2 regions of the Lentibacillus juripiscarius genome follow, and region 1 is predicted to be linked to the other one. Evidence: riboswitches for the same ligand, from Rfam matches in the RefSeq annotation. Region 1 holds a riboswitch; the other holds the start of a gene.
What was found. A riboswitch is a leader RNA that binds a small molecule or an ion and turns the genes downstream of it on or off. The one in region 1 is predicted to bind S-adenosylmethionine.
Positions count from the first base shown of each region.

Region 2: it holds a riboswitch for S-adenosylmethionine, as region 1 does, so the genes downstream of both, ACFSUO_RS11055 (methionine ABC transporter ATP-binding protein) here and metK (methionine adenosyltransferase) in region 1, are expected to answer to the same signal.

Region 1 covers NZ_JBHUNA010000013.1:56,940-61,521, reverse strand. The annotation lists gene asnB (asparagine synthase (glutamine-hydrolyzing)) at 1-1,274, opposite strand, end outside; gene metK (methionine adenosyltransferase) at 1,422-2,621, opposite strand; SAM riboswitch class I at 2,780-2,887, opposite strand; gene pckA (phosphoenolpyruvate carboxykinase (ATP)) at 3,094-4,582, shown strand, end outside.
Region 2 covers NZ_JBHUNA010000022.1:58,004-62,585, forward strand. The annotation lists gene ACFSUO_RS11030 (acyl-CoA dehydrogenase family protein) at 1-124, shown strand, start outside; gene ACFSUO_RS11035 (arsenate reductase family protein) at 362-724, shown strand; gene gcvH (glycine cleavage system protein GcvH) at 796-1,179, shown strand; gene ACFSUO_RS11045 (toprim domain-containing protein) at 1,325-1,681, shown strand; gene ACFSUO_RS11050 (thioredoxin family protein) at 1,683-2,009, shown strand; SAM riboswitch class I at 2,077-2,187, shown strand; gene ACFSUO_RS11055 (methionine ABC transporter ATP-binding protein) at 2,283-3,314, shown strand; gene ACFSUO_RS11060 (methionine ABC transporter permease) at 3,304-3,972, shown strand; gene ACFSUO_RS11065 (MetQ/NlpA family ABC transporter substrate-binding protein) at 4,453-4,582, shown strand, end outside.

The sequences.
Region 1 (4,582 bases):
CCGATATAGCGATCACGCAATGGTGTTGTTCCCCGCTCCAGGAAGCTTTTGCCGCGAACCCCCTCCGGCATGACATCTGCCACTCTGGCCAACAGATCTTTGGCAGGAGCCGGGATTGAATCAAACATTTTCAGTGAGTCCGGTTCACGGTAAATGTTATAGCCGCCAAACAATTCATCTGATCCTTCACCGGATAAGACCACAGTGACATGTTTCCTTGCTTCCCGCGCTACAAAATATAGTGGTACACAGGCTGGATCTGCCAATGGATCATCCATATGCCACATAATCTTCGGAAGTTTTTCCACATATTCTTCGGGTGTAATGCGGTACGCTATATTTTCCACACCGAGTTTCTCAGCCGTTTCTTTTGCAACATCAATTTCGGAATAACCTTCCCGTTCAAAGCCGACCGAAAATGTCTTAATATCCGGATTGAACTCTTTTGCCAAAGCTACAATAATCGTGGAATCAATGCCACCGGACAGAAACGATCCAACTGGTACATCACTGCGCATATGCATGTTGACCGAATCAAACATGACATCCCGGATTCGTTTAATCCAATCCTGCTTGTCCATCAATACAGGGTGAAATTCCGCATGCCAATAACGGTGGAAAGTGATCTTTTCGCCCGGTTTTTGTACAAAGTAATGACCTGGTTCCACTTTTTGAATTCCAGTTGTCATCGTCATTGGTTCCGGGACGAATTGAAAGCTTAAGTAATGCTGCAGCGCTTCCGTATTAACCGCTTCATTTTCCATCATAAGGGAGATACTTTTCTTTTCAGATGCGAAAGCTGTTCCTTCATCTGTTTCCCGGTAAAACAGCGGCTTAATACCGAATGGATCGCGTGCACCGTACAGTGTTTCCTGTTCCTTGTCCCAAAGAAGAATGGAAAACATGCCGCGCAAATGCTCAAATGCCTTTTCCCTGTATTTTTTAAATAACGCGGCGATAACCTCCGTGTCTGATTCTGTTTCAAATTGGTATCCTTCTGCGGCCAGCTCATCCCGCAATTCAACATAATTATAAATTTCCCCATTGAACAGAAGCCAAATTGTTTCACTATCACAGCTCAACGGCTGCTGACCACTATCAATGTCGATAATGCTTAAGCGTCTGAATCCGAATGATACATATGCGTCATGATAATACCCTTCATCATCCGGTCCTCTATGTGTCATAAGGTTATTCTGCTGTTTAAAAGCTGTTTTCTGTTCTTCATCTGGTGCAGCGGGTCTGCCGCGTAGTATTCCAATAAAACCGCACATTTTGTTTGCCTCACTTTCATCATGTTGCATCCTTCAGATTATACCACATTAAAAGCAATTATAACGATTAAAAATATGTTGAAATTACAGGTGTTTTGTACACAAAAAAGATGCAGACAATTTTCTGCACCTTTCCCGTATCTATCATCAGTTTTTTACCAGTGCTCCGAGTTCATCCACTTTGTCTGTTTTTTCCCATGGAAACAGAACATCCGTCCGACCAAAATGGCCATACGCAGCCGTGTTTTTAAAAATTGGCTTCCGCAAATCCAGCATACGGATAATCCCTGCCGGACGAAGATCAAATACTTTCCGGATTGCATCTGCAAGGGTATCTTCGTCCACAGCACCAGTACCAAATGTATTCACCGAGATTGATACTGGTTCTGCCACACCAATTGCGTAGGCCAGCTGCACCTCGCAGGCTTTTGCCAGGTCGGCAGCTACAATGTTTTTAGCAACATATCGTGCCGCATACGCTGCTGAACGGTCCACTTTCGTCGAGTCTTTTCCACTGAAAGCTCCACCGCCATGACGTGCATAGCCGCCATAAGTGTCAACGATTATCTTTCTTCCGGTTAGACCTGCATCCCCCTGCGGACCACCAATAACAAAGCGTCCTGTAGGGTTAATAATATAATTGGTCTCCTCATCCAGCAAATGGGCCGGCACGACTGGTCGGATGACATGTTCAATCATATCCGATTCAATCTGTTCTACTGCAGCATCCTGATGATGCTGAGTTGAAATAACAATCGTATCAATCCTAATTGGCTCACCATCTTCACCATATTCAACAGTTACCTGGGTTTTTCCGTCAGGACGCAAATATTCCAGTATGTTCTCCTCACGTACATCTGCCAGTCGTTTTGCCAGCTTGTGCGCCAATGAAATCGGCAAAGGCATTAATTCCTCTGTCTCATCACAGGCATAGCCAAACATCAGACCTTGGTCTCCTGCACCAATTGCGGCAATTTCCTCGTCACTCATTTTCCCCTGACGAGCTTCCAGTGCATTGTCAACGCCATCGGCAATATCCGGTGACTGCTCATCGATGGCTGTGAGTACTGCACATGTTTCTGCATCAAAGCCAAATTTAGCCCGTGTATAGCCAATATCCTTGATCGTCTGACGTACAAGCGCAGGAATATCCACGTACGTTGTCGTTGTAATTTCTCCGGAAACCAACACGAGCCCTGTAGTAACAGTTGTCTCACATGCAACCCGGGCATTGGGGTCTTTTTTTAGTATTTCATCTAATATGGCATCTGATATCTGATCACAAATTTTATCCGGGTGGCCTTCTGTCACCGATTCAGATGTGAATAATCGACGTTTAATAGCCATATGGCCATGTCCTCCCTTGGATTGTGGTACGGAACTCCATCTTTTCAGTTATAGAGGCTGTTTAAAAAGTCTGGTTTATTCTCCTTTTAAACACGCACTTATCATTTACAAACAAAAAAACCTTTCCTGCATCATGAGGAAAGGAATGAGGCCTTTCGCTCTTATTGTTCAAGGACTTATCCTTGCTTCAGATTAGCACCTTTTCACGCATCGTGACGGTTGCCGGGCTTCATTGGGTCTGTCCCTCCACCAGCTCTGAATAAGAGAGTATCCGCTCGAATTTTATCGTATCGAATTCCTTTTCCGATGTCAACTTATTTCGCACTTGGGAGGAACATTGACATAAAAATTTCATATAAATAATTCCAAGATTAGTGTGGACTAATTTTTCAAATGTGTTATACTAATAAGCAGATTCAGGTGATCAAACGTTTTTTGTTTAAATAATATGTGTAAAAGGTAGGTATCACAAATGAAAACAAAAGAAGATACATTGCTGACCAGGGATTTACTGACACACCCTCATTTGCAGTCAAACCTGACTGTACCGCGGCTGGTCGAAAAAGTTTTGTCACGCTCTGAAGGCGTTCTAAGTGCAACGGGAGCTGTCAGTGCCCATACAGGTGAGTATACAGGGCGATCCCCGAAAGATAAATATATTGTTCGTGACGGTACTAGTGAAGATGTTGACTGGGGGGATGTCAACCAGTCTATCGATGAGGCCACCTTTGATCATCTGCTGGAAAAAGTGACGGCCTATTTACATGATAGAAATGAATTGTTCCATTTTCAAGGATTTGCTGGAGCAGACGAAAATTTCCGGCTTCCTATCCAGGTGATTAATGAATATGCATGGCATAATCTGTTTGCTCGTCAGCTGTTCATCACGCCAACCGAAAACGAATTAGCAGAGCATCAGCCGGAATTTACCGTGATATCTGCCCCGACGTTCAAGGCAGACCCGGAAGTTGACGGCACTAGCTCTGAAACGTTTATTCTGATTTCGTTCGACAAACGAATTGTGCTGATTGGCGGAACAGAATATGCGGGAGAAATTAAAAAATCCATCTTTTCTGTCATGAACTACATGCTGCCAAAACGTGATGTATTATCGATGCACTGTTCAGCCAACGTCGGACGCGAGGGGGATGTGGCCCTGTTTTTCGGACTGTCTGGAACAGGTAAGACGACCCTTTCTGCTGATCCGTACCGGCGTCTGATTGGCGATGATGAGCATGGCTGGAGCCCGAATGGCGTGTTTAATATCGAAGGTGGTTGCTATGCGAAATGCATTAATTTGTCAGAGAAAAAAGAACCACAGATTTTCAATGCTATCCGGTTTGGTTGCGTATTGGAAAACGTCGTCCTTAATGATGAGACACGCGATCCTGATTACGATGACACATCACTAACCGAAAATACACGGGCGGCATATCCGCTGGAAAACATTGATAACATTGTGTCACCAAGTGTTGCCGGTCATCCGAATACGATCATCTTTCTGACAGCAGATGCATCCGGAACATTGCCGCCAATTAGCAGATTGACCAAGGAACAAGCAATGTATCACTTCCTAAGCGGCTATACGAGCAAACTGGCCGGCACTGAACGAGGCGTTACCAAGCCGCAAGCGACTTTTTCCGCCTGTTTCGGTTCTCCATTCTTGCCATTGGCACCGTCCACATACGCCGAATTGCTTGGTGAAAAAGTCGATCAGCATAATGCAAATGTCTTTCTTGTCAACACCGGCTGGACTGGTGGCTCCTATGGTACCGGCGAACGCATCAAGCTCTCCTACACAAGAGCAATGGTGCACGCGGCATTGGAAGGCGAACTGAACGCAATTGAAACAGTAAAAGATCCTATTTTCGGTCTGGAAATACCAATGCATGTGGCGGGTGTGCCAGACGATCTGCTTGTCCCGATGAACACTTGGGACGACAAAGAAGCCTATAAACAGG
Region 2 (4,582 bases), on a different contig from region 1:
CGATACGCTGCGCATGATGCTGTCATCATTGCGAAAACTGACCCGCCACACACCAATTGATGTCATTTCCAAAAAACGGGCCATTGCAGAAACGATTATTGAAGAAGAACAATATGTCGTCTAATTGAAAAAGTTGCAAAATGCCTCGCTTACTTGTGGGGCATTTTTGCTTGTTTATATTGGATTTGGCTGAAGTTGTCACAAATTCGGCTGAAGTTCACAATTAAAATCCCGAAGTTCACAATCAACATCCCGATGTTCACAGGGGAATCTCCGAAATTTCAAAGTTCAGCTCGCCCATCCGCTAGTTTCTTTGCTATAATGAACTTGACCAACAATGAAAAGTAAAGGGGGGAAGCACATGGCATTAACGTTTTATTGGTATCCTAAGTGTGGCACCTGTCAGAAAGCAAAAAAGTGGCTCGATAACCACGACATTGCCTATACGGACGTACATATTGTGGACGCACCACCAACTAAAGAACAGCTGCTTGATTTCATTGCTAAAAGTGGTCTGCCGGCAAAGAAATTTTTCAACACAAGCGGCAAAAAGTACCGTGAACAGAATATTAAAGACAAAATAAAGGATGCAAGTACTGAAGAAATGGCAGAATTGCTTGCTTCGGATGGCATGCTTATCAAACGGCCGATTATCACGGACGGGGAGAAGGTAACAGTTGGTTTCAAAGAAGAGACCTTTAATGAATATTGGCTGGAAAAATAAGATTGAATACTAGAAAAATAGGCATGAACCTAGTATGCTGAAAATGATATTATGTTGATGGAGGGATTTGCATGAACCTGCCGAAAGACCTGCTATACACAGAGGAGCATGAATGGATTAAGAAAGAAGACGGAAAAGTACGCATCGGGATAACTGATTTTGCCCAGGATGAGCTTGGAGATATTGTTTTTGTTGAGCTGCCTGAGGAAGGTGAAGAAATTGAAGCCGATGAGCCATTTGGCAGTGTTGAATCCGTCAAGACGGTTTCTGAGCTGTACGCTCCGATTGCCGGAAAAATAGTCGAAATTAACGAGGAACTGGAAGACAGCCCGGAATTTGTCAATGAATCGCCATATGATAAAGCATGGATGATTGTTGTGGAACCGGCTAATGAAGCGGATCTTGATAACCTATTGTCTGCTGAGCAATATGAAGCAGCGGTTAAAGAAGATTAATTTTCCTCGTGAAAACGTATGACTGGCTTGCCTAAGGTAGTGCAAGTCAGTTTTTTTGTACAATTAAAAATGACGCTGGAAATCATAGGATATGCTTAATTGGACATAAGAATAAGAAATGTTCTCTTTAAGGAGTGCAACGCGAATGACACATAGCAGCGAAAAAGTTATTATAGTGGAAGGATTAACAGATAAGCTGCAAATCAAAAAAGTGCTTACCGATGAGGATACCGAAATTATATGCACACATGGGACACTGGGTGTTGAAAAAATGGATGAACTGCTTGACAAGCACGATTTGGACAACCGGGATGTTTATATACTGGTTGATGAGGATGATTCAGGCAGCAAAATCCGCCGGCAGCTAACCCATGAACTTCCACATGCCCGGCATATCCATATTGAAAGTGAATTTCGGGAGGTGGCGGCTACACCTGTCCACATGCTGGCAGAAGCACTTGTAGGCGCTGAGATTGCAGTTAATCCGATATTTTTGGCTTAGGGTGATTCGATTGCAGCAGATACAAGAAAACGACCTGGAAAAAGATCATTACATTTTATATATTTATACCCCATTTTGTGGCACATGTGCGCTGGCCAGAACCATGCTGGACAAAATTGAGTCTGTTCATCAGGAAAATATTTTCTATGAAATGAATGCGTCACTACATCCTCAATACATGCAGGACTATCAAATTGAAAGTGTACCGTGTTTACTGTTTAAAGACAACGGAGAGATAAAAGAAAAAGTCTATGCATTTCATTCCATACCGAACATCTACAGCTATTTGATGAAATATAAACCAGAATTATTTGCAAATGACGGTTGATTTGTATTGACAGCGTCGGGTGGAACTGCTAATATTTTTATTATTGATTCTAAATTAAATAAGCATACTCTTATCATGAGCGGTGGAGGGGCTGGCCCTATGAAACCGCGGCAACCTCAAATGCATTTTGTTTGAAAGGTGCCAATTCCTGCAAAGTAGCTGCTTTGGCAGATAAGAGAACGAAATGATTGTAGTTGTGTATACGTCTTTCTGTTCTCTTGCAGAAAGGCGTTTTTATTTTAAATTTGAACAGTAAAGGGGGATCTGATCTAGTTGATTTCGATAAAGGGTTTGAGCAAAACATTTACAACAACGAATAACCAGATTAAAGCTGTCGATGATTTAACCCTTGATATAAATGAAGGCGGCATCTTTGGAGTGATTGGGTATAGCGGGGCTGGAAAAAGTACGTTTGTAAGGCTTTTGAACCGTCTGGAAGAACCGACCGGAGGGGAAATCGTCATCGATGAACAGGAGATAACAGCTTTAAATTCCAGTCAGCTTCGAATGACTCGCCAGGATATTGGGATGATTTTCCAGCATTTTAATTTGTTATGGTCACGGACGGTCAAGGAGAATATTGCTTTTCCGCTGGAGATAGCGGGTGTCCCTAAGCGTGAACGTGAGGATCGTGTCCAGGAACTGATTGAGCTCGTCGGACTGGCAGGACGGGAACATGCTTACCCGTCACAGCTGAGTGGCGGGCAAAAGCAGCGTGTCGGAATTGCCAGAGCGCTTGCCAACAGACCGAAAGTGCTCTTGTGTGATGAGGCAACATCCGCACTTGATCCGGAGACGACGAACGCCATTCTGGATCTGCTTGTGGATATTAACGAAAGGCTGGGCTTAACCATCATTTTGATTACGCATGAGATGCATGTCATCAAGAAGATCTGTAAACAGGTTGCTGTTATGGAAAATGGAAAAGTTGTGGAACAGGGTGATGTGCTGGATGTATTTCTGCGGCCTCAGCAGCAAGTCACCAAGAAATTCGTTGAACAAGTTATGGGGTCCAATGAAGAAGATGATGATATAGAAAAACTGTTCAGCGCCAGTAGCACCGGCAGGCTTCTCAGATTACATTTTGTTGGTGAAACGGCGAATCAGCCGCTTATTAGTAAACTGGCAAAGCTGTTCTCCATTGATATCAATATTTTACAGGGGAAAATTACACAAATGCAGCATGACGCATATGGAACTCTGTTCGTACAAATGGATGGCGAACCGGATGAAATGGACCGGGCAGTGCAGTATTTAGCGGATGAAACCTCTGTGGAAGTGGAGGTGATTCGGAATGTGGAATGAATTGTTTCCGAATATTGAATTACAGGAGCTTTGGACAGCGACTTATGAAACATTCTATATGACGATTCTTTCACTTGTCGGTACGTTTGTTTTTGGAATCATGCTGGGGCTGTTCCTTTATCTGACAATGAAAGGCGGTATATGGCAAAGCAAAGTACTGAATCTTTTGGTGGCGTCTGTAGTAAACGTGTTCCGGGCGATTCCGTTCATCATTTTAATCTTGCTGCTTTTCCCATTTACTGATTTTCTAATCGGTACCATTCGCGGTCCGAACGCAGCACTGCCCGCACTGATTATCGGATCGGCACCATTTTATGGAAGACTCGTTGAAATTGCCCTAAAGGAAGTGGACAAAGGGGTTGTGGAAGCAGCGAAAGCGATGGGTGCTAAAACGCGAACGATTATTTTCCGTGTGCTGCTGCCAGAATCAATGCCGGCACTTATTTCAGGTATAACCGTCACGTCAATCAATCTGATTGGATATACAGCGATGGCTGGTGTCATCGGTGCCGGGGGACTTGGTAACTATGCGTACTTCTTCGGATTCCAGCGTCGAGAATTTGATGTTGTCTTCATATGTACTGTTCTTATTGTACTTATTGTGTTCTTGTTCCAATTTATAGGGGACTATGTTTCGAACAAAATAGATAAACGATAAGGGACTTTTCTTATCTTTATAGTTTTTCAACTGTCGCAGTTGTTCACCCGCAGGAGTCTCCGTGTATGACAACTGCTGATTCAGAGGCTTCCTAAAAGAATTTTTTAGAATAACGAATGAATTTCATAAATACTTTTTTTGCTTAATATACGAACTTATAACTGAAAACACACTAAATCATTCGTACTCCACCTTAGAAGATTGGAACGGAAGGCGGACGACTCCTGCGGGATAAGAGGCCTAGATGAGACCCCGCAAGGCGTTAGCACAAAGTAAAGCTTCCATGAGTAAGCTTCGACCTGCGAGGAGTGCTGCATCCACGACCACACTTGCAACACGACGAGCATGAGGAGGCTCATCAGCCGCCCGCGGAAAGCGTCCGCCTGAAGTGGAAATCAAACGCAATACTAATTGTTCGTATTTTAAAGGTAGATATTGAATTATGAAATTCACTCAATAACGATAAAAGGAGAGATCAAGATGAAAAAGATTATAGCATTTACAGCAGCATTATTGGTGCTTATATTAGGAGCGTGTGGGGAATCGTCAGGGGATGGCGACAGCAATACCATTAAGGTGGGGGCATCGAGTACACCACATGCTGTTATTC